4 regions of the Nitratireductor lacus genome follow, and region 4 is predicted to be linked to each of the others. Evidence: riboswitches for the same ligand, from Rfam matches in the RefSeq annotation. Region 4 holds a riboswitch; each other region holds the start of a gene.
What was found. Region 4 has a riboswitch for cobalamin ahead of AC07E3_RS14165 (ribonucleotide-diphosphate reductase subunit beta). Riboswitches for the same ligand answer to the same signal wherever they lie in the genome.

Region 1 (3,205 bases), on a different contig from region 4:
CTCGCCTGCTATTCGCCCATCCGCGCGGGATGGAAAGCGCGAGCCAGTTTCTCCACCGCATCGATGGAGCTCGGCCCCGGCTGGCCCCAGACGGAATCGATCGTCACAAACCTTTCACCGACAATGCCCGGCACGTCCCTGATGGTCGGGTTCGCCTTCAATATCTCGATCCGTCCCTGGCCCAGCTCACCGGCAGGGTCACCGACCACCTGGCCGCCGGCGGTGCCGGAGTAATAGACGACGATGTATTCAGGCATACGCTCGGCGATCTGCTCCCATGACACCTGACCATAGCGATTTGCGACATCGCCAAAGATGTTCTCGCCACCGGCCCGCGACACGACATGCGACAACATGGTGTTGCCAAGAACGGCGCGTGGGGCGGATTCTCCCCCGTTGAAGATGAACACCGGTATGGCGTCCGCGCCTTTGAGCCCCTCTTCCACTGCAGCGAGCCGTTTTTCAATGTCGGCGATCAGTGCTTCGCCGCGCTCGCGCACGCCGAAGATGGCAGATACAGAGCGGATTTCGGCGTAGAGTTCATCGAAGCCGAATTTGCCGAGATTGCAGCCTTCGGTGTTGAGCCGCGTCTTCATGCCCAGATCATGCAACTGGTCGCGCGTGTGGCGGCTTTCGCTGAACCCGTCCGGATAGCCGGCATAGACAAAATCGGCCTCCACCTCGATAAGCTGCTCGGTGGTGGCGACAAGTGGCGAAAGCACGGGAACCCCTCTATACGCTTCCTCATATTGCGGGCTGATCTGGAGGTTCGCCATATAGGAGGTGCCCGCCATGCGGTCTTCCAGCCCCAGAGCCAGCATCATCTCCGTCGCGTTGTTGCTGAGCGTCACGGCCCTTGCCGGCGGTGCCTCATAGGTGGTGGTGACACCGCAGTTCTCATCCGTATAGGGAAAGCCCGCTCCATCTGCGAAAGCAGGCATCGAAGCCGCCAATAGACCCGCGACCGCAAAAGCGCGGAGACCGCCATAACGCATCATGAATTCACTCCTTGCAAAGCCGGCTCATTCCCGGCGTTTTCAGATGGGGTTGGTGAAGAGGCCTGCCTGTCGAAAGCCGGAAGCACTTCGGCAGCAAAAAGCTCCATGCCCCTGAGCGCTACATCGTTGGCGATCAGGCCATTGGCGCTGAACAGGCAGCGAATGCTGCTGGAACCCGTGCGTGCCGAAAGCGCACACAGTTGTGCGTGGCAATCCTCTGGTGTCCCCGCGATGGTGAAATCAGCCATCATCAAAGCGCGGCTGCGCGGCTCTGGCGGCGTCATCCCGCGTGCCAGCGCGCGTTCGGCACGACGCGTGTTCAGTCTATCGAGAAGCATGTCGACCCGCTCATCAGCTTCAGCCCGGGTCGGCGCAATCACCACGTAACGCGAGAGCGACGAGGTCGTGAGCGATGCTCGCGACGCGCCATGCCGATCAAGTGCGGCGTGAAACACGGGCAATTGCCGCGCCTCGTTCGGTTCGAGACTGAGCAGCAGCGGAAACCCGTTTCGCGCGGCGATGTCGACGGTTTCTTCTGAGACGCCGGCCACGTAGACGGGCGGATGCGGTTTCTGCACCGGAGGCGGTCCGACGGCGACATTGGCGAATTTCCAGGGTCCGGCATCGGCAGAGCAATGCGGCTTTGTCCACGCATCGATCATGATCCTGAGCGCCTCGCAGAAGCGACGGTGCGCATCATCACGCGCAATCTCAAGAGCAGTGAAAGTCGCGGGCTCCGTGCCACGTCCGATGCCCACATCGACCCGGCCGCCGCTCTGAAAATCAAGCTGTGCGATCTGCTCGGCCAGCATGAGCGGGTGATAGAGCGGCAGGACGAGGATCGACGTGCCGAAGCGCAGCCGCTCCGTACGCGCCAGGATTTCTGCGCCGAGCAACAGCGTCGACGGATAGGGCAGCGCCTCCCGGGCGAAGTGAAACTCGTTGAACCAGATGCCGCCAAAGCCAAGCGCATCGGCGCGTTCCACGAGGCGCATGAGAGCAGCGTGGTCGCCCAATGCCCCCTCCCGCGCAAATCCAGCCAGATCAACGCGCATTCGGGCCACCTGCAGCAACCGATGGGAAAAGATGGGAACGATTCATTTGAAATGATATAACATATCGAACGCAATCGAGTCTGTTAAATCGTCTCGTCGCCGGCGAAGCCGCGCCTGCATACATTCTGATCCTCCTGCCGGCGCACCTCGTCCGGCGTTTATGGTCGATGCATGAGGCAGGTCTCCTGGCTCGCGGCTCGGACGTTCGCTCCGCCTTCCCGGCTCTGGCCAGTGGCATTGGAAAGAACTTGCCGCTTACAGTTGCGAGGGCAGCCCCGGAATTGATCCCGCCAGGAGATCGCACCGGGTTCCCTTTTCATCCGCAGGATGCGGAACCGCATGCGGGAGCGACCCTAGCGGCGAAGCCGTCGCCGCGCAACACACCGCAGCCGGGTTCCATGACAAAATCATCGGCACGACCGAGCCGGCTCGAACGCCCTGCCAGTCCTGTGGCCGCCTTCGGTCCGAAGTCCGCCATCCATAGGCGAAAATCCGGGCCTTCCGCTGCATCGGCGTTGGCACATTCCGACGGAAGGCAACCGATGGCGGAGCTAAAGCATCGGACCGAAAAGTGGAATCCGGTTTTCGGATTATTCCGATGCTCCATCAAGAATTCAGATCGTCCTTTGTGCGTCCGGATGAACGCGCGGCGATCTAGTGTTTGATTTATAAATGAATGTATGCTTCATATATAAACATTGAGCACGCCGGTCGGATGGCTGCTCACCTCGGGGGGTGCAGTCGGGTGGACACGTCTCGTTTAATGGGCAGCTCTGATCGAGCGACAAATTGCAGGCAGAATGCCGGATTTCCGTGCGCCCTGACCTGCCTGCAGCCTGTGGCCACAGGCTCTGCGTCGCAGCAGTCGAGGCGGTCGGTGCTTTGACCGGGCGCCTTCAGACGCGTTGGGGCGCCATCATCAGCATCGCCAGCTCAAACGATGCCAGGCCCACTATGCCGGTGGTGTCAGCAAACAGGCTGCCATCGTGGCCTCACGCAGGAGGTGTGGGGCTTTGTGATGATATTCAACACATGCCGATCATCAGCTCTATCGCCGTGTCCAGCAAGGAGGGCTGCCGGCGTATTCGTACATGCCGATCATCTGCATGAGCATTTCGTCGATCCTCGCATCGCCGAAAACGGAGCCGTCAT
Region 2 (3,205 bases), on a different contig from region 4:
GTCCACGGTGATGAGCTCGTGCTCATGGTCCATCTGGCCGGCCTCTTCCATGAGCGCCTTGGCCTCGTCCAGATTGCGCTCAAGCTTCGGCAGCTCCGCATATTCAGGATGGATCGGGCAGACATGGTGGTTCTCGGCCACCTCGCCGGCATTGTTGTAGCCAAGCGCCAGAACGGTCGTGTTGTCGACCGCGCGCTGCAGCGCGCGGCGCACCTTCTCGTCATCATAAGGCTTGTTGTTGACATTGGTGCGCGCCACGATCGTTGTGGCGGTGGTGACCTCTGATTTCACCAGGCCGAGTGAATCGAGAATGTCCACGAAATCGGCGGTGGTCTCGTAGTTCGTGTGGATTTCTCCGGACTCAAACGCGCTGACGGTCGCGGACGGATCCGTGCCGTAGTCGATGAACTCGATGCCATCGAGATAGGCTTCGCCACCCCACCATTTGCCGTCGGCCCGCTTCTTCAGTTCCACCCGGTTGCCCACTTCGTAGGACACCAGCTCGAAGGGGCCGGTGCCAATGGGATTGGCGACAAAATCGCGGCCCGTCTCGTCAAAGCTCGGATGAACGATGAGGGCCGGATAGTCCGACATGCCGGGGATGATCGAAATATCGGGCGCCGACAGGTTGAGCTTCACCGTCATGTCGTCGACCTTCTCGATCGCGCCCTCGCGCGCCTTCTTGGTCTCCGGATCGACGAGCGAGGCCATGCGGGCCGGCATGGAATTGCCTTCCACGGTCTGGTCGCACCAGCGGTTGAAATTGTAGATCACGTCATCTGCCGTGAAGGCATCGCCATTGTTCCAGGTCACGCCCGGCCGCACGTGAAGGATGTACTCGGTCGCATCCTCGTTGACTTCCCAGCTTTCGATAAGCTTGCCCTCGAAGGTGAAATCGCGCGTATACTTCACCAGCGGCTCAAGTGTCTGGCGCATGGCGTTTGCGATCTCCGACCAGTCGGCCGTGCGCGGGTCTTTCGGATCCTTGATGAACATTGCGACACGCAGCGTCCCGCCCATTTTCGGCTCCTGCGCCATGGCCCGCTCCGGGGCGGCGAGGCCCAGCATTCCATAGGCTGCCGCCGTCGACGCGCCGAGCGCGCTTGCGAGCGCAAGAAACTCACGCCGGTCCATTCGGCCGGCTCGTGCCTCATCCGCCATTTCGGCAACGCGGGCCGGCACCTTCTCGCCATTGCTCTTGAAAAACGTCATCGACGCACTCCCATTATCTACCGTTTTCGGTTCGCGATTAGCATTTCCCATCCCGCCCCCGATGTCAAAATTCCCCGGGGTTCGGAAATCGAATTCTGCAACTTTTTCGACAATTCCAATGACGGGTTTGCGACAGTATTGCCGCAAAAACTACATGAAGAGCCGATTCCGCAACAATGAAGTATTTCACCCAACTGACAGACACTGACCCGGAACAGCGAACCGGACGGTAACGGCGCGCAACGGTCGATTGACGATGCCGGAGCCAGTTGCTAAGCGATTTCGGTTCGCTTGAGGTGCTCCGGCAGGTGTCCGCCCGCCGGAGGAAAAGGGAACACGGAACGGTCATTCTTCAATGGACCGCAGCCGTGGCTGCTCCCGCAACTGTGAGCGCTGAGGCTCCTCCAATGCCACTGGGTGCAAGGCCCGGGAAGGCGAGGCAGCCGACGAAGCGCGAGCCAGGAAACCTGCCTCAAGCCGTCACCGACCGGATGCGGGACGCTTCCGGGGCTGTGTTTCTCGCAGTGGTGGCGATTGTCATCGCTGGCGGGGGGATTGAAGTCAGGCGTCTGTCGCTCTCCAGCAAATCCGAAAATGTTGCTCGCTGGAGAAAATGCATGCTTTCAAACCGACACCGAACCTCTTTCCTGTTCAGTGCATCAGCGCTGATATTGGGCTTCTCCACGCTCACCACGCAGGCTGAAGACTTCGAGCTCGACACACTGGTCATCACCCCCAGCCGCACCCCAACGGAGGCCTCCAAAGTGGGCTCCACGGTGGAATTGATTGGGCGCGAAGAGATCGAAGAACAGTCTCTGCCGCTTGCGGTGGAATATCTTGACCTTCTGCCGGGTGTAAGCCTGTCATCGCCAGGGGGCGTGGGCGCGGAGGGCAGTCTGTCGATCCGCGGCGCACCCCGCCGCTACGTGAAAACCCTCTACAACGGCATCGACATTTCCGACCCGACCAGCACCCAGGTGCAGACATCCTACCAATATCTCCTGTCCGGTGGGCTACAGAGCATCGAAGTCCTGAAGGGCTCGCAGAGCACACTCTACGGCTCCGACGCCATTGCGGGAGTGATCAGCCTGTCGACACTGGATGACGTCGAGCCCGGCATCACCCACATCCTTCACGGTGAGGGTGGTTCGCATGGCTCGTTTGGGGGTTCCTACGGTTTCAGAGCTGGCAGCGAGCAGTCGAAACTCTCCATCAACGCCACGGGGTTCCGCACCGACGGCATCTCGGCCGCAGCCTCCGGCACCGAGCGCGACGGCTACGAGAACATCACGTTCGATGCGAACGCCGAACATACGTTCTCCGAGGTCTTCTCCGTCTTCGGGTCGGCGCTTTATATCGACGCAGAGGCCGAATTCGACGATCAGGGCTTCGGCACCAGTCTGCCGAGTGACAATCCAACGGCCACCAACCACAGCAGACAACGCGCAGGCCGCGCCGGTTTCAATCTCAACCTCATGGACGGCCGCTTCCGCAACACGGTCTCCGTTCAGGCCTTTGATCTCGAACGGTCGATTACCGGCACGGGCTTCGATGGAAGCTATAACGGTCGCCGCTACAAGGCCGACTATCAGGGCGCTTTTGACGTCAATGACTGGTTGGTCGTTCAGGGCGGCGCAGATTACGAGCGCCAGAACGCGGTCTTTCCTGCCGGCCTGTTCAACCCGGAGATTGATTCCAGTTTCTGGATTGCCGGGGTCTGGGGTGAAGCCATCGCCACACCGTTGGAAAACCTGACGCTGACCGCCGGTATCAGACAGGACGAACACAGCGAATTTGGGGGGCACACCACATATCGCGCGACTGCGTCCTATCTTTTCGATCAGACCGGGACGCGCCTGCACGGCTCCATGGGAACCGGCTTCCGCGCGCCGAGCCTCAACGAACTCTTCGGTCCCTTCGGCGCAAACCCCAACCTTCGGCCCGAAACCAGCTTCGGCTTCGACATCGGCGTTGAGCAGCGTTTCTGGAATGG
Region 3 (3,205 bases), on a different contig from region 4:
CGGCATCGCCGAGCCGCTGCCGGTTGCCGCGACCTTCGATTTTCGCGACGAGAACGGCGAAAGCCTGTCCGATGTCGCAAGGCTCGACACCATGGTCACGGTCGTCGATGCCGCGAACCTCCTGAAAGACTACGCGTCACAGGCCTTCCTGCGAGACCGCGGCGAGGCCGCTGGCGACGCGGACGATCGCGCACTGGTCGACCTGCTCGTCGAACAGATCGAATTCGCCGACGTGATCCTACTCAACAAGGTGTCGGCCACCCCCGCGCACGATCTCGACCTTGCACGGAAGATCGTCCGTTCGCTCAACCCCGATGCGGAGCTGATCGAGACGGACTTCGCCAAGGTACCGCTGGACAAGGTCCTGAATACCGGCCGTTTCGACTTCGAGAAGGCCGAACAGCACCCACTCTGGTTCAAGGAGCTGAACGGTTTCAAGGACCATGTTCCCGAGACCGAGGAATACGGCATCCGCTCCTTCGTCTATCGCGAGCGACGGCCCTTCGACCCGATGAAGCTCAAGGCATTCATAAACCGGTCGTGGCCGGGCGTCGTCCGCGCCAAGGGCTTCTTCTGGCTGGCGACGCGCCCGCATTATGTCGGCGAGATCAGCCAGGCCGGCGCGCTGATCCGGACAGGCAAACGCGGCTTGTGGTGGGCCTCCGTGCCGAAGCATCGATGGCCGGACCACCCCGAATGGCACATGGCCATGAAGCCTTATCTCGACCCAATCTGGGGCGACCGGCGGCAGGAGATCGTCTTCATCGGTTGCGACCCGATGGACGAAAGCCGTATCCGCGCCGAACTCGATGCCTGTCTCGTGGCCGAACGCGACTTCATGCCGGGCCGCTGGCGCGACCTGCCCGACCCGTTCCCCAGTTGGGAAAGACAGGTGGCGTGATGACTCGGTCACCTCGTCCTCGTCCTATAGCCGTCCAAGGTAACCCATCTGGCGAAGGCTCGGACCGAGACTGTCATTTCGATGGGAGGGTAAGCAATTCCGAAGCATTGCGATTGCACGACGACCGCGATACGCTTGCGGACGATGGTTCCCGGGCCGCAGCCGGCCTGGGTTAAAAGGGAACATGGTGCGGCCCGTCGGGCCAAGGCCATGGCTGCCCCCGCAACTGTAAGCGGCGAGCAATATCCGACATGCCACTGGCCGAAGAGCCGGGAAGGCAGGATGGCGCTGGGACCCGCAAGCCAGGAGACCTGCCGTCAGCGAGAATTGACCGGACGGGGTGCGCCGGGAGGAAGCTCGAAGGCGATCCTCGGTCGTCATGCGCGCCATCCTTCCGTACCTTGAGGAAAGGGTGGCGAATGGAGGACGTTGAACCAGGGCATGGCATTGTTGTCTGCACACGCTGTCGTGGCCAGCGGACAGTCGAAAGGCTGCCCGGTGAACGACTGATATCTTTGCTGCGCGCAGCACTCGATGGTGGCCTTGTCGGCGGGTTTCGTCTGGATGGAGCCGACTGCATGGCCGGATGCGGAAGGCCGCTGACGGTCGCCTTCTCCGCACATGGCAAAGCAACTTATCTCTTCGGTGACATCGAGCCGGATCGGGATGCTCTCCACTTACTCGCGTTCGCACGCCTCTACCGCTCACTCTCGGACGGTTGGTGCAACGAAAGCCAACGCCCGCCCGGGCTCAAGGGCAAGACGCTTTCGCGCATACCCGCTCTCGTTGATGCAGGCGGCACCCAATGAACCCGGTTTTGCTTGAGGCGTGTGATCTCGGGTTTCGTTCCGCGGCTGGGACGAGTCTTGTGGAAGGCGTCACTATGACAGTGGCGTCGGCTGATCGGCTGGCCATCATCGGGCCGAATGGAGCCGGCAAGACGACATTGCTCCGAATGCTCGCGGGATTGCTCCGGGCGAGCTCGGGCGAGATTAGGTTCGAAGGCAACTCCCTCGACCGGATTTCTCCTGTCGAACGTGCCCTGAATATCGCCGTCGTAGGTCAGTCGGATCAGGCAGACCCTCGCCTGGCGGTGATCGACTATGTAGAACTTGGCAGAGTTCCTCACACCGGCCTGCGCAAAAAAAGCGAGGAGCGCGACACAGTCATTCGTGCGCTCGAGCGAACGGGTCTGCTGAAGATGCGCGATCGCCCGATCGGCTCCCTGTCCGGTGGCGAGCGCCAGCGTGCCCAGCTTGCCCGCGCTATCGCGCAAGAGCCGAAGGTCCTGTTCCTGGACGAGCCTACCAATCATCTCGATCCGCGTGCGCGCAGCGAAATCCTTGAACTGGTGGCAAGCCTGGGCATCGCGGTGGTCGCGGTGCTTCACGACCTTCCGCTCGTCACACCTTTCGCGTCACGTGTCGCGATCATGAACAGGGGCCGGCTTGTAGCACTCGACACACCGGCGAAGACCCTGACGCCGGACCTTATTCGCGAGGTTTTCTGCGTCGAGGTGCTGCGCCTGCCGCACCCGGCCGATAACCGTGAGCTGACGATCTTCGACATTCCGATGCGGCTCTCTGTCAATCTCTGATCCACTGGAGGATTTTTACCTTGAAGCGCTTTTTCATCTGTCTTGCCGCAAGCGTTGCGGCTTCTGCCGCCTGGGCCTTCCCGGTCACCGTCGACAATTGCGGGACAGCGCTAACGTTCGAGGCACCACCGAAGCGCGCTGTCATCCACGACCTCAACATGACGGAAATGGCGTTCGCGCTCGGCCTCCAATCCTCCATCGTCGGCCTGACTGGCATCACCGGCTGGTACAAGGTCGGGCCGGAGTTCGTCGCGCAGCGAGGATCGATCCCTGAACTGGCGCCGAAATATCCGACTTTGGAGAACCTGATCTCGGTCGAGCCCGACTTCTTCTTCGCCGGTTGGTACTACGGCATGAAGCCGGGAGGCGACGTCACGCCCGATACGCTGGCGCCGCATGGCATCAAGACCCTGGTGCTGACGGAAAGTTGCGTCCATCTCGACAGCGACAGGCCGGCTGCTTCCATGAACCTGCTTTACACGGACGTGGAGAAGCTCGGCCGGGTCTTTGGCAAGGAAGACGAGGCGGAAAAGTTGATAGACGGCTGGAATCAGCAGCTCGCCGAGATCACCGCCAGGGTCGGCGACGGCACTGGAACGCGCGTGTTCCTCTACGATTCCGGTGAGGACAAGCCCTTCACTGCAGGAAAGTTTGCCATCCCGACTGCCATGATCTCAGCCGCCGGCGGCGAGAACATCATGGCCGAC
Region 4 (3,205 bases):
CGCGCCGCTTGCGCCGCTGGCGCTGGCCGAAATCGGCCCGGCGCTCGACCGCGAGGTCGACCCCTTATGGATCTCGCGTCAGGCGCTTGCCTCCGGTTCGCGCATGTCGATGCCCGGTTGCGGCTGGCTGCCTGCCTCATGGATGCCGGAAGACGCCTTGCGCCGTGCGCTGCGCCGGCTCTCCCGCGCGACCCCGCAGAAGCTTGCCGATTACGGAGCGCCGCTCGGCTCGCTGGCGCTGCGCACACTGCTTGCACGCCGCATGGCCAGCCATGGCGTCGAGGCGGCTCCGGGCCAGATCATGCTCACCGATTCCGGCACGCAGGCCATCGATCTTCTTTGCCGCTTCCTTCTGAAGCCGGGCGACACGGTGCTGGTGGACGATCCCTGCTATTTCAATTTTCATGCGCTCCTGCGGGCGCATCAGGTGAAGATCGTCGGCGTGCCCTACACCCCGTCGGGGCCTGATATCGAGCGGTTCGCCGACGCGCTGGACCGGCATTCGCCGCGTCTCTACATCACCAATTCCGCGCTTCACAATCCGACCGGAGCGGTGCTTTCGCCGGCGGTTGCCCATCGGCTTTTGCTGCTTGCCGAAAAGGCCGACCTGACCATCATCGAAGACGACATTTTTGCCGACTTCGAGGTCGAGCCAGCGCCCCGGCTTGCCGCCTTCGACGGGCTGTCGCGCGTCGTCTATATCGGCAGTTTCTCCAAGTCGCTTTCCGCGTCGATGCGTTGCGGTTTCGTTGCAGCGCCTGCCGACTGGATCGAAGGCCTCACGGATCTGCGCATCGCCACCTGTTTCGGCGGCCCCGCCATGGCGGCGGAGCTTGTGCTCGGCCTTTTGAGCGACGGCAGCTACCGCAAGCATATGGAAACCGTTCGCCAGCGTCTGTCCCGCTCCCGCGAAACGGTGGGCGCGCGCCTGCGCAATCTCGGCATCGAACCGTGGATCGAGCCGAGCGCGGGCATGTTCCTGTGGTGTCGTCTGCCCGACGGGCTGGATGCGGCCACGCTTGCCCGCCATGCGCTTGAAAGGGACGTGGTGCTCGCGCCCGGAAACGCCTTCAGCCTGTCAGGCTCGGCCAGCGGGTTCCTGCGTTTCAACGTTGCTCAATGCGATGATGAACGGATTTTTTCCGTTCTGGAGGAGATCACACGCGCGCCGTAGAGCCATGTCCGACGCGGTTTTGCGGATTATCCAGCAGTTTGTTTCTGCTTTCTCCGAAAACAATATGTTGACTTCATGGGTCCGTTGGATACCAACTATAGGGGTTATGGTTCTTCCGATTCCTCGCGGGTCGGAAGTGAAAAGGGAAGCCGGTGCGCCTTTGGGCAAGTCCGGCGCTGCCCCCGCAACTGTAAGCAGCGAGCCGCTTTCACTTTGAGTCACTGATGCCCCAGCGCATCGGGAAGGCCGAAAGCGGCGATGACCTGCGAGCCAGGAGACCTGCCATGACGAGATAAACGTCCACGGGCGGGGTGTCCCGGTGGTGCGTGTGTCGCCACGGGTCTGCCGTCGCGCCGCATGTCTCCGCGCCCCTGTCCAACCGCCACGGGGGTCTATATGCCGGCGACTGAAGCAAAACACACCAATGGAACCGCCACGGTTCCGCATTCCACTGGAAACACAGAAACCGCATGGTATAAACGGGCTTTCCCGGTCTCAACGCGGCGCTGTGCGAACAGTACATGCACTTCATCGCAAACCGCCGCTGCGCCCAGATTGGCCTGGCTCCGGTCTTCGCCGAAACCGAAAACCCGTTCCCGTGGATGAGCGAGGCGATGGACCTGAAGAAGGAGAAGAACTTCTTCGAAACCCGCGTCATCGAGTATCAGAGCGGCGGCGCGCTGAGCTGGGACTGATCCATGGCGTATGACGCAACCAGAATGAAGCTGTTGCGGGCGGGGTCGATCCCCGCGCAGCAACGCGCTTTCACGGAGTGGCTTTTGAGCCTGCCGGGCGATGCCGATGTCGAATATGCGGCGCGCCGCCAGCTTGCCGAGATCGACAGGCGGCTGCCGAACCACCCGGAAGTGCAGTATCTGCGCCTGCTGCTCAGCGCCTTTTCCGGCTCGGAAACGATGCAGTGATTTTCTCGCTTGACCTTCCATTGACTGGAAGGTTTAGAAGCGCAATCCTGAACAATAGTCATTCAGGGTGAAAGCGATGAATACCCTTCCTGCCGATACGTCTTCGGCCAATGTAAAACGCTTCCGCATCGAGGGGCTGAGCTGCGCTTCCTGCGTCAAACGCGCGGAAAAGGCGATTGCCGCCGTCGATGGCGTTGAAAGCGCCTCGGTCAATCTGGCGACCGAGACGGCCGATGTCGCGGTGCGGCCCGGCGTTGATTTCTCCAGCATCGTCAGCGCGGTGGAACGTGCCGGCTATGCCGTGCCGGAGAGCCATCTCGATATCGGCATCGAGGGCATGACCTGCGCATCCTGCGTGCGGCGTGTGGAGCAGGCGATTGCCGCCGTGCCCGGCGTTTCAAAGGTTGCGGTCAACCTCGCCACCGAAAGCGCATCCGTCGAACTTCTGAATGATGAAGCGCGCAGCGGCGTGGAAGCGGCGATCCGCAAATCCGGTTACACGCCGGTTGCCCGTTCCGATGGCGCTGCCGCCCGCGATGCGCATGAGGAGGCCAAGGCCGCCGAGTTTCGTTCGCTCAAGCGCGATTTCACGCTGGCTGCAATCTTCACCCTTCCGATCTTCATTCTCGAAATGGGGAGCCATTTCATCCCGGGCATGCATGCCTGGCTGATGGGGATCGCAGACCGCAAGACGCTCTACCTCCTCTACTTCGTGCTGGCGACCATCGTGCAGTTCGGGCCGGGCCTGCGCTTTTATCGCAAGGGCTTCCCCGCGCTGATGCGCTTTGCGCCGGACATGAACTCGCTTGTCATGCTCGGTTCCAGCGCTGCGTGGGCCTATTCGGTCGTGGCCACCTTCGCGCCCGGCATTCTGCCCTCCGGCACGGTCAACGTCTATTTCGAGGCCTCCGCCGTCATCGTCACGCTCATCCTGCTCGGTCGGCTTCTGGAGGCGCGCGCCAAGGGCCGCACCGGCGAGGCCATCAAGCGGCTGATGGGCCTGCGCGCCAAGAGCGCGCGCGTTCTCCGCGACGATGCCTTTGTCGAGGTGCCGCTTGAAGAGGTGGTTGTGGGTGACCGGCTTCAGGTGCGCCCCGGCGACAAGGTG

Region 1: it holds a riboswitch for cobalamin, as region 4 does, so the genes downstream of both, AC07E3_RS01965 (LLM class flavin-dependent oxidoreductase) here and AC07E3_RS14165 (ribonucleotide-diphosphate reductase subunit beta) in region 4, are expected to answer to the same signal.
Region 2: it holds a riboswitch for cobalamin, as region 4 does, so the genes downstream of both, AC07E3_RS17060 (TonB-dependent receptor plug domain-containing protein) here and AC07E3_RS14165 (ribonucleotide-diphosphate reductase subunit beta) in region 4, are expected to answer to the same signal.
Region 3: it holds a riboswitch for cobalamin, as region 4 does, so the genes downstream of both, AC07E3_RS19285 (DUF1636 family protein) here and AC07E3_RS14165 (ribonucleotide-diphosphate reductase subunit beta) in region 4, are expected to answer to the same signal.

Annotation. Positions count from the first base shown of each region.
Region 1 covers NZ_JBWKMB010000002.1:35,322-38,526, reverse strand. The annotation lists gene AC07E3_RS01970 (ABC transporter substrate-binding protein) at 9-941, opposite strand; gene AC07E3_RS01965 (LLM class flavin-dependent oxidoreductase) at 995-2,053, opposite strand; cobalamin riboswitch at 2,212-2,408, opposite strand.
Region 2 covers NZ_JBWKMB010000021.1:31,950-35,154, reverse strand. The annotation lists gene AC07E3_RS17065 (ABC transporter substrate-binding protein) at 1-1,212, opposite strand, end outside; cobalamin riboswitch at 1,490-1,701, shown strand; gene AC07E3_RS17060 (TonB-dependent receptor plug domain-containing protein) at 1,830-3,205, shown strand, end outside.
Region 3 covers NZ_JBWKMB010000029.1:3,225-6,429, reverse strand. The annotation lists gene zigA (zinc metallochaperone GTPase ZigA) at 1-901, shown strand, start outside; cobalamin riboswitch at 1,030-1,234, shown strand; gene AC07E3_RS19285 (DUF1636 family protein) at 1,321-1,710, shown strand; gene AC07E3_RS19280 (ABC transporter ATP-binding protein) at 1,707-2,498, shown strand; gene AC07E3_RS19275 (ABC transporter substrate-binding protein) at 2,519-3,205, shown strand, end outside.
Region 4 covers NZ_JBWKMB010000015.1:75,606-78,810, reverse strand. The annotation lists gene AC07E3_RS14170 (aminotransferase-like domain-containing protein) at 1-1,174, shown strand, start outside; cobalamin riboswitch at 1,265-1,475, shown strand; partial or broken gene AC07E3_RS14165 (ribonucleotide-diphosphate reductase subunit beta) at 1,657-1,869, shown strand; gene AC07E3_RS14160 (hypothetical protein) at 1,873-2,097, shown strand; gene AC07E3_RS14155 (heavy metal translocating P-type ATPase) at 2,174-3,205, shown strand, end outside.